DNA from 2 places in the Pseudobutyrivibrio xylanivorans genome. Region 2 is predicted to be linked to the other one. Evidence: riboswitches for the same ligand, from Rfam matches in the RefSeq annotation. Region 2 holds a riboswitch; the other holds the start of a gene.

Region 1 (7,434 bases), 700 kb from region 2:
GTGTTTGGGTTGATAGTGTACTTTACCGCCAAGTCCCTGCTGGAAGGAAGCTTCTCACCACACTTGATTCGCTCATTTATTATGTCAAGCTTGATTGCAGTGATTACTTGCATATAAATGGGTGTTTTTGAATCATACTGCATAGTCTATACTCCTCATGTGTACCGCTGTATTTGTGTACTATGCATATAGTACACTATTGCAATATGTATGTCAACCACCCAAACGTAAAAAACCCTCGTTACGCCTACAAGCCATGGGTAACTACGCTCAACTACATGTTTCGCTTCAGTTACCCATAAGCTTGATGGCTACGAGGGGTTCGCTGGTTCGCTATGCACTGTGTACTATTCAGTTACACGAGCTCTGCGAGCTCGTTGATGATGTCGCCCATCTTAGCGAGGGCGGCTTCGATAGGTGCAGGTGTAGTAAGGTCTACGCCTGCGATTTTGAGAAGCTCTACTGGCGCATCGGTGCATCCAGATGATAAGAACTTCTTGTAGCGAGCAACAGCTGGCTCACCTTCCTTTAAGATCATGTCTGCAATTGCTACTGCTGCACAGAAGCTTGTTGCATACTGATATACATAGAAATTGTAGTAGAAGTGAGGAATACGTGCCCACTCGTAAGCAATTTCATCGTCAGAAATCATATCTGGTCCGTAGTACTTTTCGTTGATTTCCTTATAGAGCTTGCAAAGATTCTCTGAGTTAAGGTTCTCACCAGCCTCTACCATCTCGTTTGTTGTCTTCTCGAACTCAGCAAACTGTGTCTGACGGAATACTGTGCCCTTGAAGCTATCAAGGTAGTGGTTGAGAAGATATGCCTTCTCCTTCTTATCGGTACAGTTCTTGAGAAGGTATTCTAATAGAAGAATCTCATTACAAGTAGATGCTACCTCTGCAACGAAAATCTTGTACTGGCTGTAGATGTATGGCTGTGTCTTGTTAGAGAAATAGCTGTGCATTGAGTGACCCATCTCATGAGCTGTAGTGAACATATCATCAAGTGTGTCTGTATAGTTCAAAAGCATATATGGATGTGTACCATATGCGCCTGCTGAGTATGCGCCGCCGCGCTTACCCTTATTCTCATAAACATCAATCCAACGATTCTCAAATCCTTCTTTAAGAAGCGCAACATAATCATCACCAAGAACAGCAAGAGCTTCGCAGATTGTCTTCTGTGCCTCTTCGTACTTAACAGGCTTTGCAACATCAGCAATCATTGGTGTGTAAATATCATACATATGAAGCTCATCCACACCGAGGCACTTCTTACGAAGTGAAACGTATGCATGGAGCTTATCTAAATTTGCATTTACTGTCTTAACAAGATTGTCATAAACCTGTGGTGATACATTGTTTGCATCAACAGCTGCCTCAAGGTTTGATTCGTATTTGCGAACTCTTGCATTGAAGATGTGCTGCTTAACCTCTCCATTGTAAATAGCAGCCATTGTATTTAAGTACTTCTTGTACTCACCGTAATAGTTCTCAAATGCATCCTTTCGAACACGTCTGTCAGCAGACATAAGCATTGGGACGAAACGACCATCTGTAAGAACAACCTCTTCATTATTCTCATCCTTGATTGCAGGGAATGTCATATCAACATTCTTAAATGCACTGTAAACTTCTGATGGAGTGTTGCCCATTTCCTGAGTCATGGCAACAACCTTCTCCATCTCAGCTGAAAGAGTGTGATCCTTCAATCTTTGGATTTCTTTAATCTCGATTCTATAAAGCTCAAGCTTTGATTCTTCCTTAAAGAAGCCCTCAATTTTCTCAGATGGACATGCTAAAACCTCAGGTGAAACAAATGAAAGTGTGGCACCAATCTTTGCATAGAGACCAAACATTCTCTGTGACATTGCCTGATGCTCTGTATTTCCCTGATCCTGGTCGAAGAGACGCTCTGCATAGTTAAACGCAAGGTCAAACTTCTCCCCAAGAATTGCATCAATATCAAGAACAGTAAGAAGGTTAGATGCGCTATCGCAAACCTTTCCCTCAAACTTTGCAATCTCCTGAAGCTTCTCTTCGATGAACTTAAGTTCTGCCTCCCAAGCGGCCTTGTCCTCATACATATCTGTCAGGTCCCATGTATCCTCCACGCGAACCTGGTCACGGCTGATTAATTCTTTTGCCATAATCAATTCTCCTATCTAAAATAATCGCTTTGTTGCTATTCACAGTTGACTCCCACTTCTTTCAGAATTGAACTCTTTCAGAGTTCTTTCCCAGTGCTAAAGCACTTAAAATTCTTCATGTAGTGGGAGTCACTGATTCTAGTTTATAAATATTCAAGAATCATTCTTTTACATGCAAGCATGACAAGAATAAATTCTTGAATATTTATAACTGTGAATAGCAACAGTTATTTTAACACATTTCAAACTTTAATCACCAATTTTTCAAATTTTCAATGTATTCTATTAATACAGTCGTTGGTGTCGTTTGAAAAGGAGCAGGCTATGGCAGATAACAGAGCTGATTTGATTAAGGGACTTAGCGATGCAATGAGTGGAAACAAAGCGGATGAGCTTGGACGCCAGTTCTTTGCTGACACCAATACACTTCGTACCGGCGCAGCTGGTGGAATCACAGAAATAAGTGTGCTTGTTTCAAAGGCTGAGTTTGGCAGAATTGCCAGCGGAGTTGTAAAATATCATGTAACAGACCGTCGTGGTATTGAAGACGGCAATGACATTATCTTTAATGAAGTTGAATCTGATGGGTTTACACAGACTGGACATAAGCTCACAAAGAGAGTGCTTGATGTAAAGTCTTACCTACAGGTCAACGGATTGAAAGAAGGGTTCTCAATCATCGCTTTCTAGGCGATGTAAACTGCACACGTTCGTGTGCTGATATAATAAAGAGACACCATTACTGGCCAGTTTAGCCAGGACATGGTGTCTCATTTTTAGTCCGCCTGTTACGCTCTCAAGCCTTGGTATTGCCCTTTTATGTAAGCTTCGCTTACTAGACCACAAAAGTTGATTGCAAAGCAATCATCCTTTTGGGTTCATATGTCGCGAGATTGGCTCCTTAGGCAACACCAAGAGCTAGATAGCTACAGGCTCATCTAATACCTTATACCCCTTCGAACCCAACGTGATCCTTGGCGAAGTGACGGGTTGTCGCGCCTTTGTCGGCGTCGCTGCAGCAAGGGTCATCCTTTGTCTGGACTGGCTCCTTTGGAGCTGTCTTGTCGATAGGTGTGCTCTCGCCGAAGCCAAGCATCTCTGTCTTAAAGGTAAGATCAGCGGCAGCTGTTGCAAGATCTGTAGGTACCACAATCTTTGTTGCACGGCCATCTCCCATCTTCTCAAGAGCCTCAAGCTTCTTGATAAGAAGAACTCTCTCATCCATGTTTGCAGCCTTGAGCATTTCAATACCACGAGCCTCAGCCTCATATACAAGGCGGATTGACTCAGCCTGGCCTGTTGCTCTTGCGATTGCTGCATCTCTTTCAGCCTCAGCCTTAAGAACGAGTGCCTGCTTATCACCTTCTGCTCTTGTGATAGAAGCCTGCTTGTGACCTTCTGCCTCAAGAAGAGTCTCACGACGATCACGCTCAGCCTTCATCTGCTTCTCCATTGAACGCTGAATTTCCTCTGGTGGAATGATGTTCTTAAGCTCAACACGGCCTACCTTGATACCCCAAGGATCAGTAGCTTCATCAAGGATTACACGCATCTTTGAATTGATGTTGTCACGTGATGTAAGAGTCTGGTCAAGCTCAAGCTCACCAACCAAGTTACGAAGTGTAGTAGCTGTAAGATTCTCAAGAGCAACAATAGGACGCTCAGCTCCATAAGCATAAAGCTTTGGATCCTGTACCTTAAAGTAAACTACAGTGTCAATTTTCATAATAACATTATCTTTTGTGATAACGTCCTGTGGTGGGAAATCAGCCACCTGCTCCTTCAAGGAAACACGCTTTGCAACTCTCTGAAGGAAAGGAATCATAACATGAAAACCTGCCTGCCAGGTTGCATGATATTTTCCTAAAAATTCAATAACAAATACGTAGCCCTGTGGAACAATTCGAATTCCGAAAGCAATGGCTACAATGATAATAATCAATAAAACAATTAAAACTGGCATAACAATACCTCCTCAAAAATATTATTTTATGGTTTAAGTATAATAAATAAAGGAGCAGATTTCTACTCAAAATCTGCTCCTTTAGACTGTTCTAATTAATCTGTGATTGCGAATTAACTCTATTTATTTCCCTTCAATAACGGACGAAGTGGCTGGTAAATCAACACAGTGATAATCGCTGAGATTAAGCCTTTTACGAATGTAAATGGCACGTTGAAGAGGAGTAGGCACTGCTCAATGGAATTAATCTTTGCGAATGGTGCCACTGCCTGATAAGCTGCCACAATAACATCCTTTGGCATGAAGTTGTAGTATACCGGATATACTACATAAAGGTTTGATGGGAAGCTGATAGCTGCCATAATAACTGCACCTACAACTGCTCCAATAATTGCATTTTTCTTTGTCTTCTTGTGATGGTAAATTAAGCCAGCAGGAAGCACGAAAGCTGCACCAAGAATAAAGTTTGAAAACTCACCAACACCACCGGTCTGAGTAATGAAAAGGTGAAGAATATTCTTGATAAGGCATACGATAACGCCGTACACTGGGCCAAGTGCAAAGGATGCCATAAGTGCTGGAAGCTCTGAAACATCAAGCTTGATAAAGCTTGGCATAATTGGCACTGCTGTGTCTAAGAACATAAGCACAAAAGCAATTGCTGAGAGCATCGCTGTCACTGTCATGCTTCTGACATCTACCTTCTTGTTAGTTTTTGTTTGCATGTTTGTCATTCCTACTGAATCCATTTTGGACCTCCCTATTGATTAAAATTTTATAGGAGATCTTCGTTAACACCTCATAAGAAAAGCCCTGAGATTAATCTCAGGGCTTTAACGTACACTAAAATAATTTGCACATCTTCTTCCATCCAGACTATACTGTCGGCTTCGGAATCACACCGAATCATGCCTTGCGGCTCGTGGGCTATACCACCGGTAGGGAATCACACCCTGCCCTGAAGATTTCCTATTTGATAAAAATATACTACACTCTTTAAAATGAATCAACTGAAAAATCAGATTATTCCATTATTTTTCCTTCTCATAAGTCTTGTTGAAAAGCTCTCTATCGAGAATATAAACATTGGAAAGATTCTGACCTGAAACAACAAAATAGTCTCCAGGTCTACCAAGACAATAATTCTCTGGTGACCACTTGGTGAAGACCTTTGTTCTGCGGCTGATTTCCTTTGCATAAATATCTCCATTGCCAATATAAACGCATGATTTTATGAAAGGCAACAAGCTCTGTGTCTGACCATGCTTTTGAGTACGAATTATAGGCTCGTAGTCACCAGGGTATCTGTACTCTGCATCACTACGATTATAGTACGTATCAAACATCTCCTCCGTTGTCACATAAATCTCACCGCGAACGCCTGCAACAATATAGGTATCCTCTGCAATTTCAACATCAAAATCACCCTCAAGTGCACGGATAATTATCTTGGTTCCAACTGGCATAATATCACTGCCCTTTGCATATCCCAGATAAATCTTTTTGCTCTTATATTTGTCCATATCAGAAATATCTGCCTGATAATCCGATGCATAAATTATCTCGTTATCTAAGAAGTAATCCTTCATGCGCTCACGGAAGAACTGCTGTACAGATGAAGAATTATAATCAAGCTCCTGCTTTTCAAGAAGGGAGCGAATGATTGAACCACCAGCCTTGATTGTGTGTCCGCCACCATTACCAACGCCCTCGCAAATAAAGCGAGCAAGCTCGTCGGCCTTGACCTCCTTCACACAGCTTCTAACGGAAATCTTGATTCCGCCCTCGTGAATAGAGTATGCCAGGCAGCAATCCACGTCCTCAACCTCAAGAAGCATATCCGAAATGATTCCAAGAATATTAGGGTCACATGGGTCTGTCTTTACGATAGAATAATGATTGTCCCTGTAATATTCCGAGCCAAGAAGAGCAATACCAGCAATTCTAAGCTCCTCCTGAGAGATGTTAGAATTCTTGAACTTTGTAATGAGCGTGTTGCTGTATTTCAACTCATCTCGCATATCCATGTCCAAAGGATGGTGGATTTCCGAGAAATTACTACTGTCTGTAAGAAGACCGTAGTAAAGAGCTGTAGCAAGACTAACATCATCTGAAATAGAAATCCCCTCTTCTCTCAGCATACCCCAAATCAAAGTGGAACAGCTGGCAAGATATGAACGAACCTCTGAAAGCTCTGGCAAAGGATTTGAAATCTGATGATGGTCGATTACCGCAATTGTCTTTGCCTTGAACTTGCGAATATTTCCCTCGCCATACTGACTGTCAATTGTAATAAGCAAATCCGGAAGCTCCTGCTCACGAATACCAAGCAGCTGTGACAGTTGAACCTGATGACGCACATAGTGAATATTCACATTTAAATCCGAAATCATTAGCTTAAGATTACTCTTTGTGATTTCGAAATTTCCACCGTAAACAAAGCAGACATTCTTTCCCTTATCCTTAAGATATTTAGTCAGGGCCATTCCAGATGCAATAGCATCAGCATCAGGCGTATTATGGCACTGAACGATTATATTATTAAAATCCAATAGCTGTGATAACTTCATTACTTATACTCCTACTCTCCCCAGAATATTCTCAAAACATTATACAAAATAACGCTTGTAAAATGTGTACAAAAAAGGTTTGAAACACAGTCGGTCTCAAACCTAAATTTACTTTTAATTAATATTCTACTGTTGAGTCTCAACCTCCACTGGTGGAATTACAACCTCCTGCATCAGTTCGTGAGACATGTCCTTGAGAATACCATCTAAAATCTCAACCTGCTCTGCAGTGAAAAAGTCCTTGGAGCGCTCCACAACCTTGTTCACATACTTCTGAGAAAGATTGAAATAGTTATAGTATTTATCAGTAACTTGAAGGTGATATTCACGGCGGTCAGTCTCAGACTGAGTCTTTGTAATATATCCCTTTTGAATAAGACTATTTATCTTGTAAGCAGCGTTTGGTGAAGATACATTTATGAAATTGGCAAACTCTGCAACTGTAGGATTCTTAAGAGCATGTATTATTTCTACGCAAAAAAGCTCGACGGTTGTAAGAGAGGTTTCTCTTGAGTTGAGCTGTTTGAACATCTCCTGATAGAAATGAATCTTAAATTTGGTGTACACCTCGGAAAGTGTCTGTTCTAACATTTTTAGTACCCGTTCCTTTTTCTTATTTATGTCCCCGAATACTATCATAACGAACTTACTCTCCTATGGCAAAAGAAATTTCTGCTTTTGCAGCCACCTGGCCATCCACATAGGCCACAGCTTCACCAAATCCTACAGGCCCCTTGCGACTTGTGAGC
Region 2 (7,434 bases):
ACAGCTCCGTGATGTGGGAATCCCTTCTCGATTAACCAGTGACGGTAGAAGCGTCCCATCTCTGGAATAGCGAATACACCGATTGAACCGAATGACTTTGTGCGAACATCAAGAACTTCCCCCTGTGCAATGTAAGCGCGAAGCTTGTTGTCAGCTGTAGACTGGAGTCTGTAGAATGTGATCTCACCTGGAGCGATATCACCTTCAAGTGTTCCGTTTGTAACCTCTACAGGAAGTGCACGAGCCATAATCTTCTGGTTTCTCATCTCGCAGAATGCAAGCTTTCTAGAGCATGTATTTCCGCAGTGGAATCCCATGAATGTATCCTCAAGTGTGTAATCTGTCTTACCCTTGATTTCCTCATTGTACATATCCTTTGGTACTGAGTTGTTGATATCGAGAAGTGTTACAACATCCTCTGATACAACTGTACCGATGAACTCTGAAAGACATCCGTAGATATCAACCTCGCATGATACAGGGATTCCTTCGCCTGTAAGACGTGAGTTAACATAGCAAGGAACGAAACCAAACTGTGTCTGGAATGCAGGCCAGCACTTACCAGCGATTGCTACGTATTTACGATATCCCTTGTGATCGCGAACCCAATCCTTAAGTGTAAGCTCATACTGAGCAAGCTTCTCAAGAACCTCTGGCTTCTTGTTACCAGCGCCAAGCTCCTTCTCCATATCTGCAACAACTTCTGGAATACGGCTATCACCAGCGTGCTTATTGAATGCTTCGAAAAGATCAAGCTCTGAGTTCTCCTCGATTTCAACACCAAGGTTGTAAAGCTGCTTGATTGGTGCGTTACAAGCAAGGAAGTTCATTGGTCTTGGACCAAAGCTGATAATCTTAAGATCTGAAAGTGCGATTACGGCACGAGCTACCCCCTCGAAGTCGTGAATCATATCTGCACAATCCTCAGCATCACCTACTGGATACTCTGGGATCCAAGCCTTTACATTGCGAAGCTGAAGGTTGTAAGATGCGTTAAGCATACCGCAGTAAGCATCTCCTCTACCATCGAGAAGGCTGTTGCCTGACTCCTCAGCTGCAGCACAGAACATCTTAGGTCCATCGAAGTGCTTTGCAAGAAGTGTCTCAGAGATTTCTGGACCAAAGTTTCCAAGGTATACGCAAAGTGCGTTACATCCAGCCTTCTTGATATCCTCAAGAGCCTGTACCATATGGATCTCGCTCTCAACGATACATACTGGACACTCATAGATATGCTCAGCGCCGTACTTCTTTGTATATGCAGCGATAAGTGCCTTTCTTCTGTCTACTGATAAGCTTTCTGGAAAGCAGTCACGAGAAACTGCTACTACACCAATTTTTACATTTGGCATGTTTGTCATAGTTATTACCCTCCTTAAAATACCGGCTCCCTTTCACAAAAAAATAAAGCCTCTAAAACGTTTTCTTTGATGATATGATAATATCAGACAAAACGTTTTGGAGACTTTTAAAAATTTACTACGTGATGGTTTATTTTTGACTTTCTTTTGTTAATTATGTCAAAAAAGTTACTTCATTTCTCGAATTAGATTTACCATTTCGATAGCTCCCTGAGCACATTCGAAGCCTTTATTGCCTGCTTTTGTGCCAGCACGCTCCACAGCCTGTTCAATAGTATCGGTAGTAAGCACGCCAAACATTACAGGTATTCCAGCGCTCATGCTCACCTGTGCAACTCCCTTTGAAACCTCCGCACATACATAATCATAATGTGATGTAGCACCGCGAATCACTGCACCAAGACAAATTACAGCGTCATATTTTTTACTTTCTGCCATCTTCTTTGCAATAAGAGGAATCTCAAATGCACCTGGCACCCATGCCACTTCGATATCCTCTTCCTTTACGTTCTCTCGCTTAAGCCCATCAATGGCTCCACCTAATAATTTTGAAGTGATGAACTCATTGAAACGAGCAACGACAATGCCTATCTTTACACCTTCTGATACTAATTTTCCTTCATAAACTTTCATTTTTTATTATCCTCCTTTTAAACCGCTAATATATGCCCCATGCGAGCTTTTTTTGTTTTTAAATAGAACACATCATATTTATTTGCTTGTATTTCAATTGGCACACGACAATTTATCTCCATGCCGTAATCAGACAACTGGTACACCTTGTCTGGGTTGTTTGTAAGAAGATTTAGCGAATGAATTCCTAGGTCACGTAAAATCTGTGCACCTGTGTAATACTCTCTTAAATCTCCTGGGAAGCCAAGGGCTATATTTGCATCAAGCGTATCCATACCTTCATCCTGAAGCTTGTATGCCTTCAGCTTGTTTACAAGACCGATTCCTCGTCCCTCCTGTCTCATATAAAGAAGAACTCCGCGACCTTCACCCTCAATCGCCTTCATCGCTGCATCAAACTGCTGTCCACAGTCACATCTCATGGAACCAAACACATCTCCTGTGAGACATTCAGAATGAACACGACAAAGCACATCCTTTCCATCTGTAATATCTCCCTTTACAAGCGCCACGTGATGCTCACCATTCAATTTATTGATATAGCAATGCGCCATGAACTCGCCGTAGCGTGTTGGCATCTTTGCAATAGATACACACTCCACAAGCTTGTCATACACCTTTCTGTATTCCACAAGCTCAGGGATTGTAATAAAGGTTATTCCCATATCCTCAGCAAGCTTGCGCAGTGCCTCGCCTCGCATCATGGTTCCATCCTCCGCCATGATTTCACAGCAAAGGCCACATTCCTTAAGACCAGCCAGCTTCATTAAATCCACTGTTGCCTCAGTATGCCCTGGACGTTCTATGACGCCACCTGCTTTAGCAACCAGTGGAAACATATGGCCCGGGCGTCTGAAGTCCAAAGGGCTCACATCATCCCTAACACTGTTTCGGGCTGTCATTCCTCGTTCTGCTGCAGATATACCTGTGGTTGTATCCACATGGTCAATGGATATCGTAAATGCGGTTTCATGGTTATCTGTGTTATGGCTTACCATTGGTGGAAGCGCCAGCTTAAATGCAAGCTCCTCACTCATTGGCATACAGATAAGACCTCTTCCAACTGATGCCATAAGATTTACATTTTCTGTGGTAGCAAACTCTGCTGCACAGATGAAATCTCCTTCATTCTCACGTCCTTCATCATCCATAACCATGATGACCTTACCATTTTTCAAATCATCAATAGCTCTTTCAATCGACTCTCTTCGCATTTTTCTTCCCTTCCTATGAACTTCTTTATATATTTTCCAACTACATTAGTGTTAGCATCTAAATAGTACAAAACAAAATGAGATATTCCCTTCAAGTATTGTATAATCAACAAATGGAGGAACTCATTATGTCACGTCAAAGAAAACAACACAGCAAGCAATTCAAGTTGGATGCCATCAACTATCGTAAGGAGCATCCTGATCTCACTCAATCAGAGTGTGCCAAGAACCTAGGAATAGGTGTCAGCACCTTGGCCCGTTGGGAATCTCAGTACAGAGACCACGATGGCGATATTCCTGTTCGTGGTTCGGGTAATTACGAATCAGATGAAGCGAAGGAAATCGCTAGATTGAAACGTGAGTTACGCGATGCTCAGGATGCACTTGATGTGTTAAAAAAAGCCATCAGCATTCTGGGGAAAAATTAACGGAAGCTATCTATACTGAAGTTTCCGCAAAGGTAGAGGCATCTAAAGTTACTGGACACCGTGTTTCTACTTCTGGAATGCTGAAATTTTTAGGTGTTTCTCGCTCTGGATATCGCTCTTTTCTTAATCGCAAGGTTTCTGCTACTAAGCAACGTAAAGAAGCGGTTAAAAAGAAAATCCAGACCATCTATGATGATTCTAAACAGAACTACGGAGCCCCTAAAATAGCACAGACTCTTCGCAATTCTGGAGAAACTATATCCGACCGCACTGTAGGTTTATACATGCGTGAAATGGGCATTAAAGCCCAGTGGGTGAAGCCTTGGACTACCACAACCAGAGACTCTGATTTTAGCAAAGAGCTTCACAACATCCTTGATGAACAATTCAATCCAGATAGACCAAATGCTGTTTGGTGTACTGATATCACATATATTTGGACTCAGAACGGATTTGTTTATCTGAACTGCGTCATGGACTTATTTGCCAGGAAAATCATTGCCTGGACCCTCGCAGAAACCATGGAGGTTTCTACTGTTATTGAAACTATTGAAAAAGCTAAGGCTAATCGAGACACTGATTTACCTTTGATTATCCACTCTGACCGTGGTAGTCAGTATGTTTCAAAGGCCTGGCAAGAAGCTACTGCAAAGATGCAGCGTAGCTACTCTCATAGTGGCTATCCTTATGATAACGCCTGCATCGAATCCTTCCATTCACTAATAAAAAGAGAATGGCTTAACAGATTTACCATTACCGATTACAGGCATGCATACATGCTTGTTTTTGAATACATTGAAGCATTCTATAACACCGTCAGGATTCATAGTCATTGTAACTATATGTCTCCTGATGAATATGAAAGGTTGTATGAAAGGGTGAAGTCTCCGTCAGTTGCTTAACTGGCAGAACCTCTCATTTTAATTTGTACTAAATCTTGACACAGGACCACATCATTTTCCAGATTAACTACATCCCCTATCTTTTTATGACCCAAAACTGTCTCCTTTAATGTGTGGGGTATGATACTAACCTTAAAACTGTCATAACTCACTACCGCTACAGTCAGGCTGATTCCATCTATAGTGATGGAGCCCTTTTCCACGATACCTTCCATGATTTTTCCATCAGTTCTTATCTCGAACCAGACTGCATTGCCATCTTGTCTTATGCTTTTTATAATGCCTGTGCCATCAATATGTCCGCTTACAATGTGTCCGCCAAAGCGACCATTTGCAGCCATTGCCCTTTCCAAATCCACTGGACTTCCAACACCAAGTGCTCCTAAGCTAGAACGTGAAAAGGTCTCGTTCATAACATCAGCAGAAAACCCATTAGCGTTATGCTCAACCACCGTGAGGCACACGCCATTAACAGCTATGCTGTCACCCATATGGATATCCTCAAGTACCTTGCTGCAGCTGATGGTAATACGCTGCTGCTTTCCACCTCTGGTGATTCTTTGAACCTTTCCAAGTTCTTCAATAATCCCGGTAAACATTAGTAGATCACCTCGTTTTCTATAATCAGGTCATCTCCAGCCCAAGTGGTATTTATTGGATTTAGCTTAATTGCATCATTAATATCCGAAATTCCAAGCCCCTCCACAGGTGATTTGCTGTTTCCGCCGAAAATCTTTGGTGCCATATGAATATGAATTTCATCCACTATTTTGCTTTCCAGCGCACTGAAGTTAATAGTTCCACCACCCTCCAGCAGGATGCTGTCTATTCCCATATTTCCAAGCTCCACCATCAGAGAATTCAAGTCTATTCCATTTTCAGTCCGTGGCAGCTTAAGTACAGTACATCCCGCCTTTTCGTATTCAGCAATTCTACTTTCATTTTCCGATGAGGTCGCAATTATGGTCTTAATCTCACTGGCAGTCTCGACGATTTTGGAATTGATCGGAGTTCGTAAATACGAATCGCAGATAATTCGTACCGGATTATTTGATGGTTCATCAAGTCTGCAATCCAGTGATGGATTATCGATGATTACAGTAGAAACTCCTACCATTATTCCCGACAGATTCTTCCTTAGTCTGTGAACATTTTCCCTTGCCGCATCGCCGGTTATCCACTTGGACTCACCACTTGCTGTTGCTATCTTTCCATCTGCAGTCATAGCGTATTTCATCACCACATAAGGGAGCTTGGTCGACATATATTTGTTGAAAACACGATTCAGCTTTTTGCATTCATTTTCAAGCATGCCAACCTCTACCCTGATTCCGTTGTCCCTAAGAATCTGGGCGCCTTTCCCTGCTACTACGGGATTCACATCAAGGGTTCCAATCACCACTCGTTCGATGCCACTTTCAATTATTGCCTCTGTGCATGGTGGTGTTTTTCCATAGTGGCAGCAGGGCTCTAGTGTTACATACATTGTGGCCCCCTTTGGATTATTTCCCTTTTCTTTGCAGTCCTTTAGAGCATTGCGCTCTGCATGAAGTCCACCATATTTTTCATGGTAGCCTTCGCCAATAATCTGACTATCTTTTACTATTACTGCGCCCACCATTGGATTCGGATTTACGAATCCGGCACCCTGCTCCGCAAGAGCTAGCGCCCTTTCCATATAATATTTGTCTTCCATATTTCCTCCCAAATAAAAAAGCCTTGGATTTCTCCAAGGCAAAAAACAGTTCATTCCTAAAACCAAAACAGGCTCTGAGATATAAAAATCTCAGAGCCCAATTAATTCTACAAATAAACCGGATGCTAAAAAACATCCACCATCTTCTTTCATCCAGACTATACTGTCGGCTTCGGAATTACACCGAATCATGCCTTGCGGCTCGTGGGCTGTACCACCGGTAGGGAATTGCACCCTGCCCTGAAGATAACTATTCAATTGACTTGATACTAAATGACTTGAAGTATATTGTCAACAATAAACTTCCTCCATACAACATGACATTTGTCACATCACCAAATGACTCCCTTCACTGTAACATGACAATTGATTTGGGTATTATAATCTCAGAAATAAGGAAATCACATCAAAAACAAAACCGAAAGGGGAAAGATATATGAGTACAAATGTAGTATCAATCGAAAACTTGGTAAAAAGATACGGTGATAAGGTGGCAGTTGATCACTTTTCATTAAATGTAAATGAAGGAGAAATTCTTGGACTCCTTGGACCAAATGGCTCAGGCAAGACAACTACAATCAATTGTCTTCTCTCACTTCTCCAGTACGACAAGGGAACAGTAACAATCTTCAATAAGGAGATGAAGCCAGAGGCCTACGATATCAAATCTCAGATTGGTGTGGTACTTCAGAATGTGGCAGTTATTGATACATTGAATGTTTATGAAAACGTAGATTTCTTCTGTGGCCTCTACATCAGGGATAAGAAGCTTCGTAAGCAGTATGTTGAGGAAGCATTAGAGTTCACTGGCCTCACAGAGTACAAGAAGTATAAGCCAAAGAAGCTTTCAGGAGGTCTTCTTCGCAGACTTAACATTGCCTGCGGAATCGCTCACAAGCCAAAGCTTATCATCTTCGACGAGCCAACAGTTGCTGTAGATCCACAGAGCCGAAATGCAATCCTCGAGGGAATCAAAAAAATGAACCGAGATGGAGCAACAATCATCTACACCTCACACTACATGGAAGAGGTTGAGGAGCTTTGCTCACGAGTGGTAATCATGGACCACGGCAAGAACATTGCAAACGGAACAGCAAATGAGCTTAAGGCATCACTTATGAGCCGTGAGACAATCCGAGTAAATCTTCCTAATAAATCTGATGAAGTAATCAATGGACTAAAGGAAATCAATCACGTTTA

The links. Region 2 has a riboswitch for FMN ahead of ribD (bifunctional diaminohydroxyphosphoribosylaminopyrimidine deaminase/5-amino-6-(5-phosphoribosylamino)uracil reductase RibD). Riboswitches for the same ligand answer to the same signal wherever they lie in the genome.
Region 1: linked by a shared signal. The riboswitch ahead of FXF36_RS02440 (ECF transporter S component) and the one ahead of ribD (bifunctional diaminohydroxyphosphoribosylaminopyrimidine deaminase/5-amino-6-(5-phosphoribosylamino)uracil reductase RibD) in region 2 are both predicted to bind FMN.

What each region holds. Positions count from the first base shown of each region.
Region 1 covers NZ_CP043028.1:534,877-542,310, forward strand. The annotation lists gene FXF36_RS02420 (GntR family transcriptional regulator) at 1-143, opposite strand, end outside; gene pepF (oligoendopeptidase F) at 356-2,152, opposite strand; gene FXF36_RS02430 (hypothetical protein) at 2,477-2,842, shown strand; gene FXF36_RS02435 (SPFH domain-containing protein) at 3,099-4,115, opposite strand; gene FXF36_RS02440 (ECF transporter S component) at 4,235-4,864, opposite strand; FMN riboswitch at 4,971-5,085, opposite strand; gene FXF36_RS02445 (DHH family phosphoesterase) at 5,147-6,685, opposite strand; gene FXF36_RS02450 (MarR family transcriptional regulator) at 6,812-7,324, opposite strand; gene fabZ (3-hydroxyacyl-ACP dehydratase FabZ) at 7,332-7,434, opposite strand, start outside.
Region 2 covers NZ_CP043028.1:1,234,330-1,241,763, forward strand. The annotation lists gene FXF36_RS05690 (L-fucose/L-arabinose isomerase family protein) at 1-1,361, opposite strand, end outside; gene ribH (6,7-dimethyl-8-ribityllumazine synthase) at 1,530-1,994, opposite strand; gene FXF36_RS05700 (bifunctional 3,4-dihydroxy-2-butanone-4-phosphate synthase/GTP cyclohydrolase II) at 2,012-3,208, opposite strand; gene FXF36_RS05710 (transposase) at 3,337-3,636, shown strand; gene FXF36_RS05715 (IS3 family transposase) at 3,645-4,538, shown strand; gene FXF36_RS05720 (riboflavin synthase) at 4,535-5,137, opposite strand; gene ribD (bifunctional diaminohydroxyphosphoribosylaminopyrimidine deaminase/5-amino-6-(5-phosphoribosylamino)uracil reductase RibD) at 5,137-6,234, opposite strand; FMN riboswitch at 6,372-6,486, opposite strand; gene FXF36_RS05730 (ABC transporter ATP-binding protein) at 6,671-7,434, shown strand, end outside.